Regions from separate parts of the Psychrobacillus sp. MER TA 171 genome, predicted to be linked through region 1. Evidence: a T-box and tRNA genes for the amino acid it is inferred to sense, from the RefSeq annotation. Region 1 holds a T-box; the other regions hold tRNA genes.
What was found. A T-box is a leader RNA that pairs with one kind of tRNA and senses whether it is charged. The one in region 1 lies ahead of argS (arginine--tRNA ligase), so its partner is inferred to be a tRNA-Arg.
Positions count from the first base shown of each region.

Region 2: it has a tRNA-Arg gene. The T-box ahead of argS (arginine--tRNA ligase) is inferred to sense a tRNA for this amino acid. The anticodon was not compared.
Region 3: it has a tRNA-Arg gene. The T-box ahead of argS (arginine--tRNA ligase) is inferred to sense a tRNA for this amino acid. The anticodon was not compared.

Region 1 covers NZ_JAMAWN010000004.1:85,750-92,614, forward strand. The annotation lists gene M3627_RS05650 (ABC transporter ATP-binding protein) at 1-647, opposite strand, end outside; gene M3627_RS05655 (stalk domain-containing protein) at 876-2,192, shown strand; gene M3627_RS05660 (GNAT family N-acetyltransferase) at 2,267-2,728, shown strand; gene aroD (type I 3-dehydroquinate dehydratase) at 2,802-3,554, opposite strand; gene M3627_RS05670 (GNAT family N-acetyltransferase) at 3,621-4,475, shown strand; T-box leader at 4,550-4,767, shown strand; gene argS (arginine--tRNA ligase) at 4,819-6,495, shown strand; gene M3627_RS05680 (DUF4179 domain-containing protein) at 6,545-6,865, opposite strand, start outside.
Region 2 covers NZ_JAMAWN010000005.1:99,361-106,225, forward strand. The annotation lists gene M3627_RS06945 (spore germination protein) at 1-1,221, shown strand, start outside; gene M3627_RS06950 (Ger(x)C family spore germination protein) at 1,205-2,353, shown strand; tRNA gene M3627_RS06955 (tRNA-Arg) at 2,515-2,588, shown strand; gene M3627_RS06960 (tRNA dihydrouridine synthase) at 2,959-3,924, shown strand; gene M3627_RS06965 (YfhE family protein) at 4,065-4,202, shown strand; gene M3627_RS06970 (phytoene desaturase family protein) at 4,420-5,973, shown strand; gene M3627_RS06975 (phytoene/squalene synthase family protein) at 6,095-6,865, shown strand, end outside.
Region 3 covers NZ_JAMAWN010000011.1:65,489-72,353, forward strand. The annotation lists gene M3627_RS11780 (hypothetical protein) at 1-967, shown strand, start outside; gene M3627_RS11785 (hypothetical protein) at 1,385-1,570, opposite strand; gene M3627_RS11790 (GNAT family N-acetyltransferase) at 1,888-2,334, opposite strand; gene M3627_RS11795 (TPM domain-containing protein) at 2,356-3,009, opposite strand; gene M3627_RS11800 (catalase family peroxidase) at 3,176-4,117, shown strand; tRNA gene M3627_RS11805 (tRNA-Arg) at 4,192-4,263, opposite strand; gene clpP (ATP-dependent Clp endopeptidase proteolytic subunit ClpP) at 4,436-5,038, shown strand; gene M3627_RS11815 (ribosomal protein L7/L12) at 5,111-5,368, shown strand; gene M3627_RS11820 (HPr family phosphocarrier protein) at 5,430-5,687, opposite strand; gene whiA (DNA-binding protein WhiA) at 5,707-6,648, opposite strand; gene M3627_RS11830 (gluconeogenesis factor YvcK family protein) at 6,680-6,865, opposite strand, start outside.

The sequences.
Region 1 (6,865 bases):
TCTAGTAAGCTACCAGCAAACAAAGAGACACCTCGTTTTAATAGACACAAATGGTCACAAAGCTCTTCTACATTTTCCATTTGATGACTAGAAAATAAAATGGTCGTGCCTTTCTCTTTTAGCTCTAAAATAGCTCCCTTTAACAAGTCCTTATTAACTGGATCCAAGCCACTGAAAGGTTCATCTAGAATGAGAAAAGCAGGCTGGTGTATGAAGCTTGCGATTAATTGAACCTTTTGCTGATTACCCTTTGATAAAGTTTCGGCTTTTGCTTTTCTTTTATCCTCTAATTCAAAACGGTCAATCCAATAATCGACTTCTTTTTTTAGTTCCTTTCGGGATTTACCACGAAGCTCACCAAAGAAGTAAAGCTGATCCTCTACTTTCATTGCAGGAAAAATCCCTCTTTCCTCGGGTAAATAGCCAAGAAGGTCTCGGTTAATATTGTTGATATTCGTACCATCCCATGTAATGGTTCCTTCTGTAGTTTCCTGTAAATCTAGTATCATACGAAAAGTTGTTGTTTTACCTGCACCATTTTGGCCGATTAAGCCAAAGATTTCACCTTTTTCGATGGTGAAGGAAAGATGGTCTACTGCAGTAAAATCATGGTAACGCTTGGTTACTTCATTGATTACTAATGCCATACATATTCTCCATTCCTAAGTATTTTTACATAATACTTTATACGTGCAATTACCCTAAACGTTTCAAAAAATTGTGAAACGTTTAGTATAGCCTTCCGTCTAATACATTGATAACAACAAAGGGGACGGTAAAAAATGAAAAAATTACGCTATCTTTATTTAAGCTTTATAGCCATTTGTCTTCTTCTCGCACCTACATTTGTGTTAGCAAAGGAGGGGGAGGATTCCATGAAGTCTAAATTAGAGGGGTTTACCGGAGTGGTTAAAGAAATCACTCATAAAGCGGACAGTGTCATACTTACGGTAGAAACAGAGGAAAAAGAACCAATTGTCACTATTTTTACTATTTCAGATGAGACACTTTTATTTAATAGCGGTACCAAGAAGGAAATTAAACAAAAGGATTTTGTTAAAGGACAACGAATAGAAGCCTATTATGACAAAACACAGCCTAGGATTATGATTTATCCTGCCCAAATCACTCCTGAGCTAATAATTGCGCATGATTCCAAAAATGTAGGCTTTGCTAAAGTGGGAATTTTTAATGATCAGTTAACAAGTGAAGACAATCAGCTGAAGCTTAACATTACTAAGGACACGCTTGTGGTTAATAAGCATGGAGAGAGTATTATACAAAAGAATTTTGCAGGTCATGAGCTAATTGTTTTTTACACCTCCACAACTAGAAGTATTCCTGCACAAGCAATACCATCCAAAGTAGTGGTCTTGGATGATGAAGAGCAGAATGCCAGCAACTTTATCAAATTTACAGGAACCGTTAAGGAAGTTACTAAAGATAATAAAGAAGTGACCTTGACTGTAGAGTCAGACAATGACGAGAAATTGGTATCTATGTTTATATTGAACAAAGACGTTATAGCGCTTAACGATGCTTCAACCAAAGAAGTATCGATTGACTCGTTTCAAAAGGGAACTAAAGTGGATGCTTATTATGATAAAAATAAACCAATGATTCTGATCTATCCACCAAGAATCACACCAGATATAATAGTTGCTCATGGAAAAAAGGGTAGCTTAGTAAAGGTGTCAAAATTCAATGAGGATTTTGTGAGCTTAGACAGTGAGCTTCATCTTCAAATCACCGATCAAACCAAATTAATGGACGAAAAGGGTAAGAAAATTAAACAAAAGGATTTAAAGGGTAAGGAGTTAATCGTATTCTATAGCGCTCCTAAGGGAGAACAGAAGCTTATAACTCCTTCTAAAATTATCGCAATAGACTATGTTGAACCTGCTTTAAAGGAGCTCAATCTTCTAATAGAAGATAACCATTTTATCCACAATGGGGTTAAAATGATTCCTTTACGCCAAGTGGCTCAATACTTAGGATATGAGGTCATATCCCATCCAAAACGAAATAGTATGTATTTAAAGCTTGGTAACGGTTCTTTTACCATAACACGTGGTGAGCTGAAATATGGATATAATAAAAGTATAAGGGAATTCCAAGAGGCTCCTGTTTTGCACAACAAGCAAACCTATGTGTCTGAGGATATTTTAGAGTTATTGATACCTGAGTCGTGAACGAAAGCCATCCCTGCTTTTAGAGAGGGATGGCTTTTGTTTAGATAAAAATATAGAGGATGGAGAAAAAGTAAATGAATATACATAAAATAGATAGCAATTATCCAATGGAATTATTGCTATTAGCTGATCCCTCAGAGGAATTGGTGGAAGCCTATTTAGATAGAGGGCAATGTTATATAGCGAAAGATAGCGACGAAACAATTGGAGTTTATGTATTGTTATCCGTGGATGACGATACTATAGAGCTCAAAAACATAGCTGTGCATGAGCGATATCAAGGAAGAGGTCTAGGAAAAGAATTGGTACTTCATGCGATTGAAAGATCCATGGAGCTTGGATATAAAATAATAGAGGTAGGTACGGGAAACTCTAGTTTAAACCAGCTGGCGCTCTATCAAAAGTGTGGTTTTCGAATCGTATCTGTGGATAGAGATTTCTTCACTAATCATTATTCGGAAGAAATTGTGGAAAACGGAATTCCGTGTGTGGATATGATACGACTAGAAAAAAGATTATCCACAGGAGGACGATAAGAGCGTTAGAGTCAATCTCAACATTCTCGATTTCAAACGGGAGTCATCGCCCCGTTTGAAATCGTGCATAAAGCTATGCGTTATGTAGAAGCTTTAAAACTTTCTTTAACTCGGCAGCTTTAATTTGTCCGGGAGCGGAAGCAGAGAGAACGGAACCAAATGTAGCGGCTGAACCAAAAATCTCTCCAGCCATACGACTAACGATACCTGCCTTAGCCATAGACATCGTAATAATTGGACGGTCTGCATATGTAGAATACATTGTGTAGGTAGCATCCAAAAGGGTAAGAACGTCTGCGGGGCTACTAGGCATCACAGCTATTTTGGGGATATCTGCCCCTAGCTTTTGCATAGTTGTCATTCGTTCTATTATAACTTCTTTGGGAGGTGTTCCTTTAAAATCATGGCTTGACATTACAATAGAAATTTGAAAATCCTTAGCTAAAGCTACTAATTCCTCTACATCCTCCGAAAAAAGCTCTATATCCACTAAATCTATTTCTTTTGTTTGGATGACCTCACGCAAAAGCTGCTTATAATAGGTGCTCTCTATAACAGTAGAACCGCCCTCCTTATGACTTCTAAAGGTAAATAGAAGAGGAATTGGATACAAAAAATTGCGTATATAGGAAAGGGTATCCTTGACCACTTCTAGGTTTTCCACTCCTTGCAACAAATCTACTCTCCACTCCACTATATCTGGAGCGCTTTCTTTAACTAGTGGTAGCTCATTTAAAAGGAAGTCTTTATCTTTTCCTATTAATGGAACAATGACCTTAGGAAGTCCTTCTCCAATGTGAATATCCCGAATAGAAATAATTTTCATAAATATCTCCCATCATGCAACGTTTTACGTTATATTAACATAAAACGTTTCAAAGGGGATGTAAAAATGAGATTTCAAATCTATGAAAGTGCAGAGAATTTTTACGAGAAGGCAATACCTTTTTTAAAGGAAAATGAGGACAAATTTAGCTTGTTTCTAGGGGTGCTAGAAAGAATACGAGTAGGTGGATATGAAAACCCGCTAATGGCGACTATTGAAGAAGATGGAGAGTTAATTGCTCTTTTTCAAATGACTCCACCACATCCTCTAAATATTATTTTTGTGGATCCAAATAAAATAGAGGCATCCACTGATTTAGGTATAGAAGAAATCATACAACGAGGTATACATATTGATTCTATAATAAGTGTGAAAGATTGGGCTATGCATTTTGCAGAGAAATGGGAAGAAAAAACCGGTCAACCTCACTCTCTATTAATGGACCAGGGGCTATACCGATTAGATCAAGTAGACGATACGTTAGAAGCAAGTCCTGGCTCCTGGAGGCTTGCTAATGACAAAGACGCTCCACTAATCGAATCATGGCTTAGCCAATTTGAAGGAGATACAGGACTTCCGAGAAGCGCAAAAGAAGATATAGCTCAAAGAGTGGAAGCTATGTTAAATGCTCGTGAGGTTTTTCTTTGGGAGGATGAAGGGGAAATCGTGTCCATGATGAAGAAGGCGAGACCTTCCGCGCATGGGGTGACTGTTTCAATGGTGTTTACTCCTAAAGAGAAACGACGCAAAGGATATGCTAGAACGATGGTTGCAGCCTGCAGTAAGGAGCTTTTAAAGGAATATGATTTCTGTGTTTTATATACCGATATGCTAAACCCGACCTCCAATAAAATCTACCAAGAAATTGGTTATCAGAAGCTATTAGATTCGGTTCATTTACAGCTTGGCGAAACAAAATAGGGCGTACCTTTAAAAAAATAGCGACTCATATTGACTTTCATATTTTGTTCCTTTAAAATAAGTGAAAATTCATACACAATTCGATGATAAAGAGAGTATTTGAAGAGATAATGTTTAGCGAGTCAGGGGTGGTGAAAGCCTGATACAGGACTTTTCAGAGAAACGCACTTTGGAGAAGCTTTTTGAACTAAGAGTAGAAAAGACCGGGGAAGTCCTCGTTACTAACGTTAAAGCGGTCACAACGTGTGACAACTAGAGTGGTACCACGGGAATTTCAGCTCTCGTCTCTTCATAGAGGCGAGGGCTTTTTATATGGAAGAATTAAATGGGAGGATGACTGTACATGGAATTAGTAAAGCAAATTGCTGCTTTGATTGGTGCCCAACTAGAAGGACTAACAGTAGAGGAAATAGAAAAGCTTTTAGAAACGCCAAAGAACGTAGAACTAGGAGATGTAGCATTTCCTTGTTTTACGCTAGCAAAAATATATAAAAAATCTCCTCAGCTTATTGCCGCTGAATTGGCAAAGCAGCTCAAGGGAGTACTTATTATAAAGGCGGGGTCAGTAGGAGGATATGTGAACCTTTTTTATAATCAGCAAACAGTAGCTAAACTAGTATTAGAGGAAATACTTAAAGATCCAAATCATTACGGCCAGCTGCCAATGAAGAACGAGAAAATTACGATAGATTTCTCCTCACCGAATATCGCTAAGCCCTTTTCTATGGGACATCTACGTTCTACGGTAATAGGAAATGCACTAGCCAATATAGCAGAAAAGAACGGATACAAGACTATTCGTATTAACCATTTAGGAGACTGGGGAACCCAGTTTGGTAAGCTGATTGTTGCTTATAAGCTATGGGGGGATAAAGAAAAAATAGAAGCCTCTCCAATAGAGGAGCTATTGAAAATCTATGTGAAATTCCATGAGGAAGCAGTAAGCGACGAATCGCTGAATGATAAGGCGAGAGCTGCCTTCAAGCATTTGGAGCAGGGGGATGAGGAGGCTAGAGAACTTTGGAAATGGTTCAAGGAAGCCTCTCTTAAAGAATTTCAAGGTATTTATGAATTGTTAGGAATTCAATTTGATTCCCTGGATGGCGAGGCTTTTTATAACGATAAAATGGCAATAGTCGTTAAGGATCTAGAAGAGAGAGGTTTGCTAGTCGAGTCTAGCGGTGCATTAGTAGTGGAGCTCGAGGATATGCCGCCATGCTTGATTCAGAAAACGGATGGAGCAACTCTTTATGCTACGAGAGATTTATCGGCAGCCTTGTATCGCAAAAAAGAATATGATTTTGCAAAGTCATTTTATGTAGTGGGCAACGAGCAATCACTTCATTTTAAACAGTTGTTCAAAGTATTAGATAAGATGGGATATGGTTGGGCAAAAGCATGTCAGCATGTCCCTTTTGGAATGATGCTAAAGGATGGCAAGAAGATGTCGACCCGTAAAGGGAAAGTAGTTTTATTGAAAGGAGTGTTAGAAGAAGCGATTCAAGAGGCAAAAAGAGGTATTGAAGAGAAAAATCCATCTCTTCCTAATAAAGAAGAGGTCGCAAAATCGGTTGGGGTAGGTGCAGTCATCTTCCATGATTTAAAAAATCATCGTATGAATGATGTAGAATTTTCACTAGAACAAATGCTCAACTTCGAAGGGGAAACTGGCCCGTACGTTCAGTATACACATGCAAGAATATGTTCCCTTCTTCAAAAGGGCAATTTTGATGCTAACAATGTAAGCCTGGAGGGGTTAAAGAAAGAGACTTGGCAAACGATTACGACACTTCAACGTTTTCCACAGGTTATTCAGAAATCCTTTGAACAGGTAGATCCGTCCCTTATAGCAAAATACTGCCTAACGCTATCTCGGCATTTTAATAAATATTATGCACATACAAAAATCCTCGTTGATGATGAGACAAAGGTATCCAAACTGACACTTTGTTATGCGGTTGCGATAGTTTTAAAGGAAGGGTTGAACTTACTGGGTATAGAAGCTCCGGAACAGATGTAAAAGAAAAAAGACTGGTCGTGATTCTGCTCACAACCAGTTTTTTGTATAGTTATTTTAAATCAATAATGATGTCTTCCATTTGGAATTGTTTTTGATCGGCGGTTATACTGCCTTTGTATCCCTTATCTTCTTCAATAGGCTCATAATTACGTAATTCTACCTCGGGAGTTATAATAAGCTGAGTAGCCTGAGGATCAACTTTTTCATATATGGCGCCCCATTTAGTCGAGTGCTTATGAACAGAATAACTCCCACTTTGTTCTTCTTGCGAATAACGATTTTCTAAATTATCCTTAACTAATAATTCAACGATAGCGCTATCCCACTTTTCATATAATTTATTAGTGTCAATTTGTTCAAATAGAAGATG
Region 2 (6,865 bases), on a different contig from region 1:
CAAAAGGTAGAGGCAAAAGAAGATTTAATTACAAGAATCTTTAATGGCTATCTAATTCTTTATATTGAGGACGAAAATCTTACGTTCTCAAGTAATATTGCTAAAAAGCCTAATAGAAGTCCTGAGGAATCCAGGATGGAAGTACTTATTAAGGGGCCAAGGGATAATTTTATTGAGGATATTTCGGTTAATATTGCTTTAATAAGAAAAAGATTACCTACAAACTCCTTGAATGTGGAAAAACTGGAACTAGGAAAAAGATCAAAGACAACAGTTGCTGTACTTTATATGGATGATATTGCTAGCAAGGACATCCTAAAGGATATTATGAGTCAATTAAAGGAAGTGGATATTGATATTGTTTTTAGTGGAGAACTTTTGCTGGAAAAAATAAATGAAAAATCTCCCATCTTCCCTAGAAATGATTATACTGGAAGGCCAGATTTTGCTGTACAAGCCTTGGTAAGGGGAAGGTTTCTTATTCTAGTTGATGGCGTAGCTTATGTAGTAATAACCCCAGTCAACTTATTTTTGCTATTAAAATCAGGGGAAGATGTAGAATATCCGATGGCTTTTAGTAGTGCTGAAAGAGTTCTGAGAATAATTGGTCTAATGATAGGATTAGCCTTACCTGCCTTTTGGCTAGCGCTTACTACTTTTCATCAGGACCAACTACCCTTTCAATTACTAGCCACTGTTGTTCAAAATAATTCTGGACTTCCGTTGCCTTCAGCCCTTGAAATGCTGACGATGCTAGTTATGTTCGAGTTATTTAGGGAGGCAGGCTTACGATTGCCAACAGTAATCGGAGGAACCATTAGTGTGGTAGGTGGTCTAATTGTAGGGGATGCAGCTATAAGAGCAGGTTTAACAAGCCCCGCCATGATTGTGGTGATAGCTATATCTACCATCGCTACCTTCACTTTAGTGAATCAGTCGCTTGTCACAGCTGTAAGTATAGTTCGAATCATACTCATACTGATTACTTCTATATTAGGATTGTTTGGGTTTTTTATTTCTTTATATTTTTTACTTCTTTATTTATCAAGTATTAGAATATTTGGAGTTCCATATATGAATATTGCAACCGATTTGAGTTGGGCTACCATTAAAAAGTCGCTTATAAGGTCAGCACCCAAAAACTATAAAGAGCGCCCACATGCTTTAAGTCCTCAGGATTCTACTCGAATTGGAGGAGAAGATGATGAAGAGAATAACTAAACAGTTGTGCATTCTTTGCTTATTTCTACCTCTACTTACCAGCTGTTGGGATGTGGATGAACCAAATAGAATACGATACATCTATGCAATAGGGATAGATTATAAAGAGGATAAGTATGAAATACATGCTCAAATCATCGACTTCATCAATATTGCAAAAACTGAGCAACCAAACCAGGATGCAATTCAGATAGAAGTTGGCAAGGCTAAAGGGGACACTATAGAAGAGGCATTCTTTGAATTGTATAAATCAATGGATTTGAAGTTATTCTGGGGACATATGACGTATATGGTTCTTTCTGAGGAAGCACTTAAAGAAGGAAGAGCTAATGTTATTATTAACGCCTTTTTAAGATTTAGAGAGATTAGATATCAAACGTGGATATATACAACGAAAGATCCTATTGGTGAAATTATGTTGCTAAATCCTATTTTTAACAGTGCCATGACTAGACTTAAACTAGCCGATCCTATGAGTTCATATCAACAAGAGTCCTTTATAGAACCAATAGATTTCCGGAAGCTCGTTATTCGTTTAAATGAACCGAGTTATGAAGTAAATATTCCCTATGTGAAAATAGACGATAATTGGGAGAATGAAAAAGAAAAAGATAAACTACCGAAATTCGAGGGGGTAGGTGTCGTTACTCCAGACGAATTTAAAGGCTTTATCTCAGGCGAAAAAATTAATGGATTACAATGGATGACTAAGGAAACTAAAAAAGGGGAAATTACAATTCCTCGTGACGATAAGTTTGTTTCGATTACTATAGATAATCTCAAAATAAAAGTAAAACCTAAAGTTCAAGGCGACGAAGTCAAATTTGAAGTAAAATTAAATATGAATGCTTTACTAAGTTCCTTTGAGGGAAAAATCACAGAGAAAGAGATTCGACAATTTGTGAAGAAGCAAATTAAAAAAGAAATCGAAGAAACCTATTTAGAAGGACTGGAAAAAGAAGTGGATATATATCGTCTATCAGAACACTTGTATAGAAGTGATGTGAAGAATTGGAAAAAAGTACAGAAGAATGGCAAAGTTCCTTTGACAGAAAGCTCTATTAGCAGTATAACGATAGAAGTTAATAAAGTTTATACAGGGAGAAAAGCATTTAAAGAAACAATTGAATAGCTTAATTGCTTATTCTGTAGGAAATAAGGGGATAGGATAGGAAATAATGTTCTTTTTTCCTTATTAATTTTAAAAAAATGATTAATACCCTTGACAATAAATCAAATATACATGATAATAAATATTGTCTTTCCAGTATTTTAATTCGGAAAGAAAATATTGTCTCAGTAGCTCAGCTGGATAGAGCAACGCCCTTCTAAGGCGTCGGTCGGGAGTTCGAATCTCTCCTGGGACGTAGATTGGTTCAGGTGATCGAAGTTTGAACCTAACTAAAAGTGCTTCAAATCCTTTTATTTAAGGGATTTGGGGCATTTTTTCTGTCTTTGGTTCCTTGTTTTAATATGTCACTAAGTGAAATAAATAAAGAGCAGAAGTACCAAATTACTTCTTGGAAAATGAAAATCTTTATAAGAGAAACATGTATGAAGATAAATTGAAAAAGCTAGGTTATACTATAAAAATGACTTTATTGCCTAGCTAAACGAGATCTTTATAGCTCTCTAAATATGTAATAACTTTTTAAGTGTAAATTAAATCATAATTTTAATAATACTGGGTTCTGTGGTTGAAGAAGAATCCCATTACGAGAGGGTTGGAATATAAATATGACTAAAAACTTTTGGCAGGAATTGCCTAAACCTTTTTTTGTACTTGCACCAATGGAAGATGTGACAGATGTTGTTTTTCGTCAAGTTGTTAGTAAAGCAGGTAGACCTGATGTCTTCTTTACGGAATTTACAAACACGGAGAGCTATTGTCATCCAGAGGGCCAAAAAAGTGTGCGCGGAAGATTACTTTTTACTGAGGACGAACAGCCAATGGTTGCGCATATTTGGGGAGATAAACCCGAATTTTTCCGTCAAATGAGTATCGGAATGGCTGAGCTAGGTTTTAAAGGTATTGATATTAATATGGGCTGTCCTGTACCGAATGTAGCAACAAGAGGAAAGGGCAGTGGTCTAATTCTTCGACCAGACACAGCAGCAGAACTTATAGAAGCAGCTAAAGCTGGTGGATTGCCAGTAAGTGTGAAGACAAGACTTGGATATACAGAAATAGATGAATGGCAAGAATGGCTAACGCATATTCTTGAACAGGATATTGCGAACCTTTCTATTCATTTACGTACTAGAAAGGAAATGAGCCAAGTTGACGCACATTGGGAGCTGATTCCAGAAATTAAAAAGCTACGTGATCGTATTGCGCCAAACACGCTTTTAACTATAAACGGTGATATCCCTGATAGAGAAACTGGGCTTAAGCTAGTAGAACAATATGGCGTTGATGGAGTTATGATTGGACGCGGTATTTTTAAAAATCCGTTTGCGTTTGAAAAAGAGCCAAAAGAGCATAGTACTCAGGAATACCTTGACCTTTTAAGATTGCAGCTGGACTTACAGGACAAATATGCAGAGGAATTGCCACGCTCCATCTCGGCACTTCATCGTTTCTTCAAAATATATGTTAAAGGCTTCCCAGGGGCAAGTGAATTAAGAAATCAATTGATGAATACAAAGTCAACGGATGAAGTTCGTACGTTGCTTGATAATGTTGAATTAAAACAAGATTAATAGCTGAAGTGCATGATATAAGTAAAAGTTGGATAACATATCCCTGCCAGGATTATTATACTTTCTTAAAATTAGCATGATGTAGTATATCTCTCCTTTCAAAGAACAACATAATAATATACTTTGAAAGGAGTGGTATGATGCCAGACCGTAAACCGCCACATGAGCAATTAACTGTAAAAGACAATGGTTTAACATCAACTCAAGAAGTTTTGTATCAGCAGGAATTTAAAAAGGCTGATCAAGCGACACAAAAAAATAATTCACGAAAAAAGTGAAAAATAAATCATAGTATAGAACCCTCTTGTGCTAAAGGAGCACAAGGGGTTTTTTTTATTTTATAATAGAAAGAAATAATTTTATATAATGTTTGTATAATGTAAATCAAAGAAAGGTTATACAAATTGATTGACTTTTGTATAATGTTTGTGAATAATTAAAACAAATAACGTTTGTAGGATAAAGACAATATTTGACGGAGAGGAAGAATAAATAATGCCAAAAAGTAAAAAGAGAGTAGTAGTTATTGGAGCAGGGGTAGCTGGATTAGCAAGTGCCATTCGTCTTCAGCATGCTGGATATGAAGTGGAGTTATACGAAAAAGAGGCTTTACCAGGTGGCAAAATGAATCGAATTGACATGGATGGTTATCAATTTGATCTTGGGCCGAGTATTGTGATGATGCCTGAGCTATATAGGGAAGTATTTGAGTTAACGGGAAGAAATCCGGACGATTATATCCCTATGCAAAAAATTGATCCGATGTATTCAACTTACTTCGGAGCAAAGGCGGAGGAAAAATACGACATCTCTTCTGATTTGGTAGAGCTTATGAAGACGCTAGAGAATATATCAGAGGAAGATTCAAAAGGCTTTTTAAACTATCTTCAGGAAATTTACCAACGTTATCTTGTAGCAAAAAATCATTTTCTTCAAAGACCTTTCCGTAACTTCACTGATTTTTATAATCCAAATACGATTCGTCAAATGCTTAAGCTAAAAACGTTTGATAGTGCAGACCATTTTATCGGGAAGTATGTAAAGAATGAACGCATAAAGCAAATTCTCAGCTTTCAAACGTTATACATAGGAGTGTCGCCATACAATGGACCTTCTTTATACACAATTATCCCAATGATAGAAATGCTCTATGGAGTTTGGTTTATCAAAGGTGGAATGTATACAATGGCTTCCTCAATGGAGCGGATATTTAAGGAACTAGGTGGCAAAGTTTATTACAATGCATCTGTAGATGAGGTTCTTATAAAAGATCAACAGGCTTATGGTATCCGAGTAAAAGGAAAAGAAGTTCTTTCTGATTTTGTTATGTGCAATGCTGATTTCCCTTATGCAATGAAAAATTTAGTCAAGGATACTAAATCCAAAGGAAAGTATACGGATAAAAAAATAGATAGTATGAAATATTCCTGTTCCTGCTTCGTGATGTATTTAGGAATGGATCGAAAATACGATGAACTGGACAATGTACACAATTTCTTTATCACCGAAGAGTTAGAGAAGAACCTCACTGATATTTTTGATGGGAACAAGTTGGAGCAGCCTTCTTTCTATGTTTACGTAGGCTCTAAATTAGATCCTAGTCTTGCACCAGAAGGAAAGGACGGGCTTTATATTCTTGTGCCAGTTCCTGAGCTATCTTCTTCGAAGTATGAATGGACAGATGAAACGGTTCAATATTATCGGAAAAAAGTAATGGATTCTCTAAAGAATGTTAAAGGGTTAGAAAATATTGAAGAGGAAATTGTTTCTGAAACGTACATGACTCCATTAGATTTTGAATCCAAATTTAATGCATATAACGGTGCTTGCTTTGGTCTACAGCCAACACTGACGCAAAGCAACCATATGCGTCCACAGAGTAAAGCAAAAAACTGTGAAAATCTATATTTTACTGGAAGTAGCACGCATCCAGGAGCAGGAGTACCTATCGTCTTACTCTCTGCTAAGATCGCAACCGAAGAACTGTTATTGGATGATGGAATAAAAGAAAAAAATAAAGCGGGCTTTCCAGAACTTGTGACCAATTAAAAAAATGAAACTATGAAAATCTTGTTACACTTGCTCCAATTATTGTTTAGCTATTGTGATTAGTAGGCTAAAAGAGTGGATGCGCAAGTCCTATAAATAATTAAAGGAGGCAAAGGATTTGGTGAGAAAACAGGATACAACAGTAAAGGATTACTATCGGTATTGCGAAGAAATCATTAAAAAGAACTCGAAGAGCTTTTATTTCGCTTTTAGTCAGCTGCCAGAGGACAAAGCGAATGCTGTATTTGCTATTTATACTTTTTGCAGGAGAGCAGATGACAGTGTCGATGAGAATGGTTCCAAGGTTAGACAACAGGAAGAGCTAGAACGCTTAAACATGGAGCTGCAGCTTTTTGAGAAAGGGGAAGAAATCCAACATCCAATGTGGCTAGCACTTCGGGACGTATTTAATAGATATAACATGAGCATTGAACCCTTTTATGAGCAATTGGAGGGTCAGCGGATGGATATAAATTTTACTGAACCAATGACGCTTATGGAATTGGAGAAATACAGCTATTATGTAGCTGGAACAGTTGGCTTAATGCTTTTGCCTGTCCTTGCACAAGGCAGTAGCATAGATTTAACAGAGCAGGCTATTAGCCTCGGTATTGCTATGCAAATTACGAATATTCTGCGAGACATCGGCGAAGATTACCACATAAAAAATAGAGTTTATATACCCCAGTCTCTATTAGCTTCAGAGTTATACAGCGCGGATCATTTGAAGAAGGCCACTATTAACCCCGGTTTTATTCGCATTTGGGAATCCCTAGCGCAACATGCGGAGGAGTTATATGATAATTTCTTTCATTCTATCTTTTATTTTGATGAGGATAGTCGTTTTCAGGTATTACTAGCAGCAAAGGTTTATCGGGGAATATTAAATGCG
Region 3 (6,865 bases), on a different contig from region 1:
CTTTTTCCTTATTACAAATTTAATGGTCCCATCAGAAACCGAGCAAACAGCCCAGCCCCTTACGAACGAGGAAGTAATTATGGCAGTCATTGAAAAAGAATATAATGGGCCGGATATGGAACTGGAACGCTTACTACGGGCATGGTTTGACCTACAAAGTAAAACCCCTACAAAGAACCAGGAGGAGTACAATAAGCTGCTAGAATCAAAGGAAAACAAAGACTTTATTAATTATTATTACAAGAGCTTTGGTGATTATTTCACAAAAGATATGATGGAACAGGCTATTAGCACTGTCATGGTGTTCAAATATAATTCCCAATTAATAGACAGTAATTTAGACATGCAATTAGAGAAGGTACAGATTAAACAGGACAAGGATCATCCAACTATTTATCGTGCTACCGTAGAGGTTTCCTTGACAAACAATAAAGGGCAGAAAATCTTTCACACGTTAAAAGAAGAATATATCTTTTCTAAAAAAGAGCCTAGAAAAATAGGAAGATATAACGGAATGGTATCTCTAGATGGCAAACATCTATATGATATCATCCTAAATTTTGATGCCTATTTTAATAACAGGAAGCCGGCTATCGATGTTTCGTTCGATTCCGTTTGCTTTAATGGGAGAACTGGCTCCAAGCAAATAAACGGCTGTACAACAGACACAGTTCAAATAAATGAAATAATGGAATCCATTAACGATTTACCTATTCAAGAGGTTACCGAGGAGGAAAGCAGCTGGAGAACCGAATTACTCCCTCAAGTAGATAGTTATCAAATCTATTTAACTACCGAAGCCGATCAAGGCCACACGTTATATACCGTGACCCTTTATGATGATGGTAAGCTATTATACGCTCCGGGATTTGACTTAGGAGTTACAGGTGATATCACGATAGGCTCTCATCGAGATGTCTACAAGAAGGTTATCCAAATGCTTAAGAAGTTTGCAGAGACAGATTAGCAGAAAACCAACTATGTCAAATAATGGTTTAAACGAGCTAGGCTATGGCTAGCTCGTTTTATCTTTGTTTTTCTTCCTATAAAAATAACGCCACGTATAAAAGATAGCCCAAAACGCCAAAAGAACAAAAAACTGATAGTTTGTATCACTATAATTAATCATAAGGATTAATATTATAAACGTTGGTATAGCTAAATAACACCACACTCTTACTTCCTTGTTTTTAAAACTTAATTCAAACCGTTCACTCATAGACCCCACCCCATTTGCCGCCTACCTTCACCAGCTGGCTAGTTTACCTGAAATTCCTAGCGTTTTAATTTACGACAATCATTCCATGGATTACTACAATCACTGCTTAGTTTACGACAATACCCTCGTAGATTACTACAATCCAATTCCATGTGCTCTCTCGGGTCAATTTTTACGACAATCTCTCCATGGATTACTACAATCAATGCTTAGTTTACGACAATACCCTCGTAGATTACTACAATCCAAATCCATGAGCTCTCTCTGATCAATTTTTACTACAATCACTCCACGGATTACTACAATCACAGCGTAGTTTACGACAATACCCTCGTAGATTACTACAATCACAGCGTAGTTTACGACAATACCCTCGTAGATTACTACAATCCAATTCCATGTGCTCTCTCTGATGAATTTTTACGACAATCACTTCATGGATTACTACAATCATTGCCTAGTTTACGACAATGCACTCGTAGATTACTACAATCAAATTCCGTGGGCTCTCTCTGATGAATTTTTACGACAATCACTCCACGGATTACTACAATCACGGCTTAAATTACTACAATCCCGCCATACTTTACTACAATCCAAATCCACAACCCCAATCCCTCTCCAAAGACTACAAAAAAAGAAGAGCATTTAGCTCTCCTCTTCATTTTCTAAACCTTTAACACAAACTCTGCTTCGCCTTCGTTGATGTTGCCTGTTTTTTCGAAGCCGAGGCTTTCATAGAGCTTGATGGCTATTTCGTTTTCTGGCTCCGTTGATAAATAGATGGAATTGCAGCCGTCCAATTGCTTCATTTCATCCAGCACTAGCTCTACTGCTTTTCTGCCGTAGCCTTTTCCTTGGCTTTTATGATCGATCATAAAGCGGCAGATCCAGTAGTTTGCAGTTTCTTCATCAAACCCGTACATGGCAAAGCCAATGAGCTTGTTCTCTGCTTCGATACCTTTTATAATCCATCCAGTTTCATAGACTGATTGGGTGATGGATAATGCGTTGGAGGCAACAAATTTCTCTACTACGGTTCCTTTGCCATCCTCGTTAGTTGTGAGAAGGACCGTTTTCAGCCAGTTATCCTTATTTATTTCTACTAGTTTCATTCCATTTCCCCGTTTCTTTTGTTAATCTCTCTGCTTTTTTCTTTTACCATTTACCATTCTAGATAGGAGGAAGATGACTAGAAGGATAATGATTATGGTTGGAATAGAGATACTGTCCTGTAGGCTGTTACTCGTATAGGGCTGTGGCTTCGTTAGCCCCTCCGAAATACCGTAATGCTTAGAAACCTCATTGGACAAAGCCTGATAGGTGGAGATTACAGCCTCATCGATTAGACCCTGGTTTAAATAAGGCATCGTATACCGATCGATTATCTGATCTATTTTGGCATCTGAAAGTGCTTTTTCCAAGTCACGGTCCACTGTAATCTCTACTGCCGGACCTCCCCCGTTAATCGGATCCGTCTCGATTAAGAATAGTAAGCCATTCTTATTTCGTACACTTCCTATTTGGTTCTCTCGTATGATGTCCATGTTAAATTCACTTGCCGACTGGTCTCCTACATGCTCGATAATCATCACAACCAGCTGAGCGGTCGTTCCTTTTTTTAATTTTTCTCCCAGTATTTTTACTTCCTGCTTCGTTTCTTCTGTTAAAAAGTTCTCTTCATCTACTAAATAGGTATCCTTTGATATATCTCCAGCAGCCCCTGTACTTAAAGGAGAGAACAACAAAATAAGGAAGGTTATAACTAGCAGATGTATTATTTTTTTCAACAGTGCCATTCCCCTTTCAGCCTGCAGTCTTATCATTTTTATTTTATTCTGATAAGTTAATTATATTATACATGAATTATGACTATTAGAAGTCCCTTTTACGAGTTTAATATAGGAAAAGAGTGGTAATGATATAGATTAGACAGTAAATAAAGGAGGTAAACAAATGGACCAAGTACATAACGAGGATTTAACACCAAAAGAAGCCATTGATGCACTGGAGCAGATTCAAGGAAAATTCCCTGGAGCGAGGCGCGCACACGCTAAGGGGGATATGTATGAGGCAACATTTCTTCCAAATGGGAATGCTGTACCCTATACGGTTGCACCCCATCTTCATAGAGAAGCAATTCCTGCTACTGCTCGATTTTCCAATAGCCCCCCTAACCCTGCCTCCGTCGATTATCTTGTTCCCGCCAAAGGGCTCGCCGTTCAATTTGAGCTACCCGATGGAAGCTTCACCAATTTAGTGAGCTCTACTGTACCGATGTTCGTCACAAGCAGTCCTAGAGAGTTTATAGATATGATCGAAATATTTACGGATAAAAAAACTGGGATTAAAACGATTGACCGGGCCATTAATATGGTTGAGCTAGTTTCTAAAAAATATCCACATAGCAAAGAGGTCATTCAAATCATTAAGGAGCAGGCAAAGCAGCCACCAACGAGCTACGCTGAGCTTCACTACTATCCTATCCACGCCTTCTATTTCGTTAATAAAGACGGCGAACGCCAAGCAATCAAATACGAATGGGTCCCAGTTGATGAAACAAAAGATTCTACTCTAACAAGCAAATCGATTTCAGCCAACTATTTGACGGAGGAGCTCGACGACCGATTAAAACGGGGGCCAGTCCAGTTTGATCTGTTCATCCGCTTAGCAGAGGAAGGGGATAACCCAAACGATGCGACGGATACGTGGCCAGAAGATAGAAGAAAAGTGAATATAGGTCGTTTGGAAATTAGAAATAAAATACATCCTAAGAAAGACATTGTTTTCGACCCAACGATTGTTCCAAAGGGAATCGAGCTAACGGACGATCCCATACTACACTTTCGAAGTGGAGCATATGCTGAATCATATGAGAGGAGAAGTAAAAATGAATAAGAAAGCCCCAAACACATAGTAAATGAGCATAAAAAAACACTCGAACGGATTCGAGTGTTTCTAGCTGTTATGGACGCCCTCGGAGGGAATCGAACCCCCATCCCAAGAACCGGAATCTTGTGTCATATCCATTAAACTACGAGGGCAAGCGACCTTTCTATTATACAAATGGTATAGGAATAATTCAAGTAAACATTTCAAAGCTTAATATTTGACCTTCCTTGACCATTCCATGTATGATAAAGTTACAACTGAGGCAGAATTTCTCAGTACACACTAAAAAAACACTAACAATTACCTTGAAGGAGGCAATCCAGGATGAATTTAATCCCTACAGTTATTGAACAAACAAATCGCGGCGAGCGTGCGTATGACATTTATTCTAGATTATTAAAAGACCGCATCATCATGCTTGGTAGCGCGATTGATGACAACGTATCAAACTCGATCGTTGCACAGCTTTTATTCCTAGAAGCAGAAGATCCAGAAAAAGATATCTCTATCTATATCAATAGCCCAGGCGGAAGTATTACAGCAGGTATGGCTATCTACGATACAATGCAATTCATTAAACCAGACGTACAAACTATTTGTATCGGTATGGCAGCATCAATGGGTGCTTTCTTACTTACAGCTGGAACAAAAGGCAAACGCTATGCACTTCCAAATGCTGAGGTTATGATTCATCAACCACTTGGTGGAGCTCAAGGGCAAGCAACGGAAATCGAGATTGCAGCAAAACGTATTTTATACCTACGCGACAAGCTAAACCAAATTATGGCTGAACGTACTGGTCAACCGATTGAAGTCGTTTCAAAAGATACAGATCGCGATAACTTCATGCCAGCAGAGCGTGCATTAGAATACGGTCTAATCGACCATATCATTTCACGTAGCGACATGAAAAAAGATTTAAAATAATATAATATAAATCCAAGGCGGTGATTCTCTGCCTTGGATTTTTTTATAAAAAGATGAAAGGTTGTGTTCCATTTGCTATATACAATAAGTTCTCTGTTAATCATATTATCCTTAGTCATATACATCGTAAGTCTACAAAGTAAAATAAAAAAATTAGAAGCACGACAGACCCTTCCGTTTAAAGGAGACAAAGCCTTAGAAAAACAAATCGTAGAGATGAATAATAATGACAGCAGCCAGGTTGAAATGGTCAAGCTTGTTCGGAACGAAACAGGCTTGGGACTAGTTTCTGCCAAAAAATATGTAGATAAAGTGCTTAACCACATTTAATGACATTCTACAAAAAAAGCTGTTATCTAATCCAAGCGGACTAGATAACAGCTCTTTTTCTTTATTCAGCATTAGAAATGAACTTAACTAATGATTCCACAGCTTCCTCTTCATCAGAGCCTTCAGCACTCAAAGTAACAGTAGCGCCCTTGCCAATCGCAAGGCTCATGATTCCCATGATACTTTTAGCGTTTACCTTTTTGTCATCTTTTTCAAGAAACACATCTGCTATAAAACGATTCGCTGCTTGTACAAATAAAGCTGCTTGTCTCGCTTGTAGTCCTGATTGTAATTTTACTTCGACCTGTTGTTCCGCCATAATCCTTAGCCCCATTTCTTTAAATTGATTCGCCTCTTCTTAAAGCATCTGCTATTTCATCCAGCTTACGCAAGCGATGGTTAACACCTGATTTACTTACAGTTCCAGTGGATACCATGTCGCCTAGCTCCTTTAGGGTTACATCCTGATACTCGACACGAAGACGGGCAATTTCTCGAAGCTTCTCAGGCAATTGGTCCAGCCCGATTGCATTATCGATAAAACGGATGTTATCCACTTGTCGGATAGCTGCACTGATGGTTTTGTTCAGATTGGCCGTTTCACAGTTGACCAAGCGATTGACACTGTTCCGCATGTCTCGGATGATTCGCACATCCTCAAATTTTAAGAGGGCACGATGTGCTCCAGCGATGCTTAAAAAGTCAGAAATTTTTTCTGCTTCCTTTAAATATGCCACAAAACCTTTTTTACGTTCAATGGTTTTTGCATTTAATTCATAAAAGTTCATTAAATCGACTAATGCGTCGCTATGTGTTTTATATAAGGAGTAAATTTCTAAGTGATAAGAGGAAGTTTCTGGATTATTGACAGAGCCTCCTGCTAAGAAAGCTCCACGTAGGTAAGCTCTTTTACAGCAGTTCTTTTTGACAAGCTCCTGTGAAATCGAATACTCAAATTCAAAGCCTTCCTTCAAAATCATTAAATCCTCTAGTAGCCTCTTGGAGCCTTCTCTTACTCGGCAAATATAGACATTATTCTTTTTAAGACGCATCTTTTTACGAACAAGTACTTCCACGTTCAGCTGATACAATGATTTGATCAACGTGTACAGCCTTCGGGCAATCGCCGCATTTTCGGTTTGGACATCCAAGCTAAGCATTTTGTTGCTAAAAGAAAGAGAACCATTCATACGGATGAGCGCTGAAAGCTCTGCCTTCGAACAGCAAGGCTCAGCCTCCTCCTGTGTCATCTCTTTTTTTGTTTCAGAAGCAAACGACATATAACGTTTCCCCCTTTCTTGCAGAGCCTCTCTATTGTTTGAATCCTTTTTGGCCTGCATATTCGTAAAGCCATTCCGCTACTTTTATCGCATCATGACGGACAGCGCCATTATATACGATGGAAATGTCCTTCTTAACGATTTCTATGTCTAGTGTTTCTAATTTCTCTATATCAATTTTAACGGGAGAAGCCTTCTCCTGCTTATATAAATACTG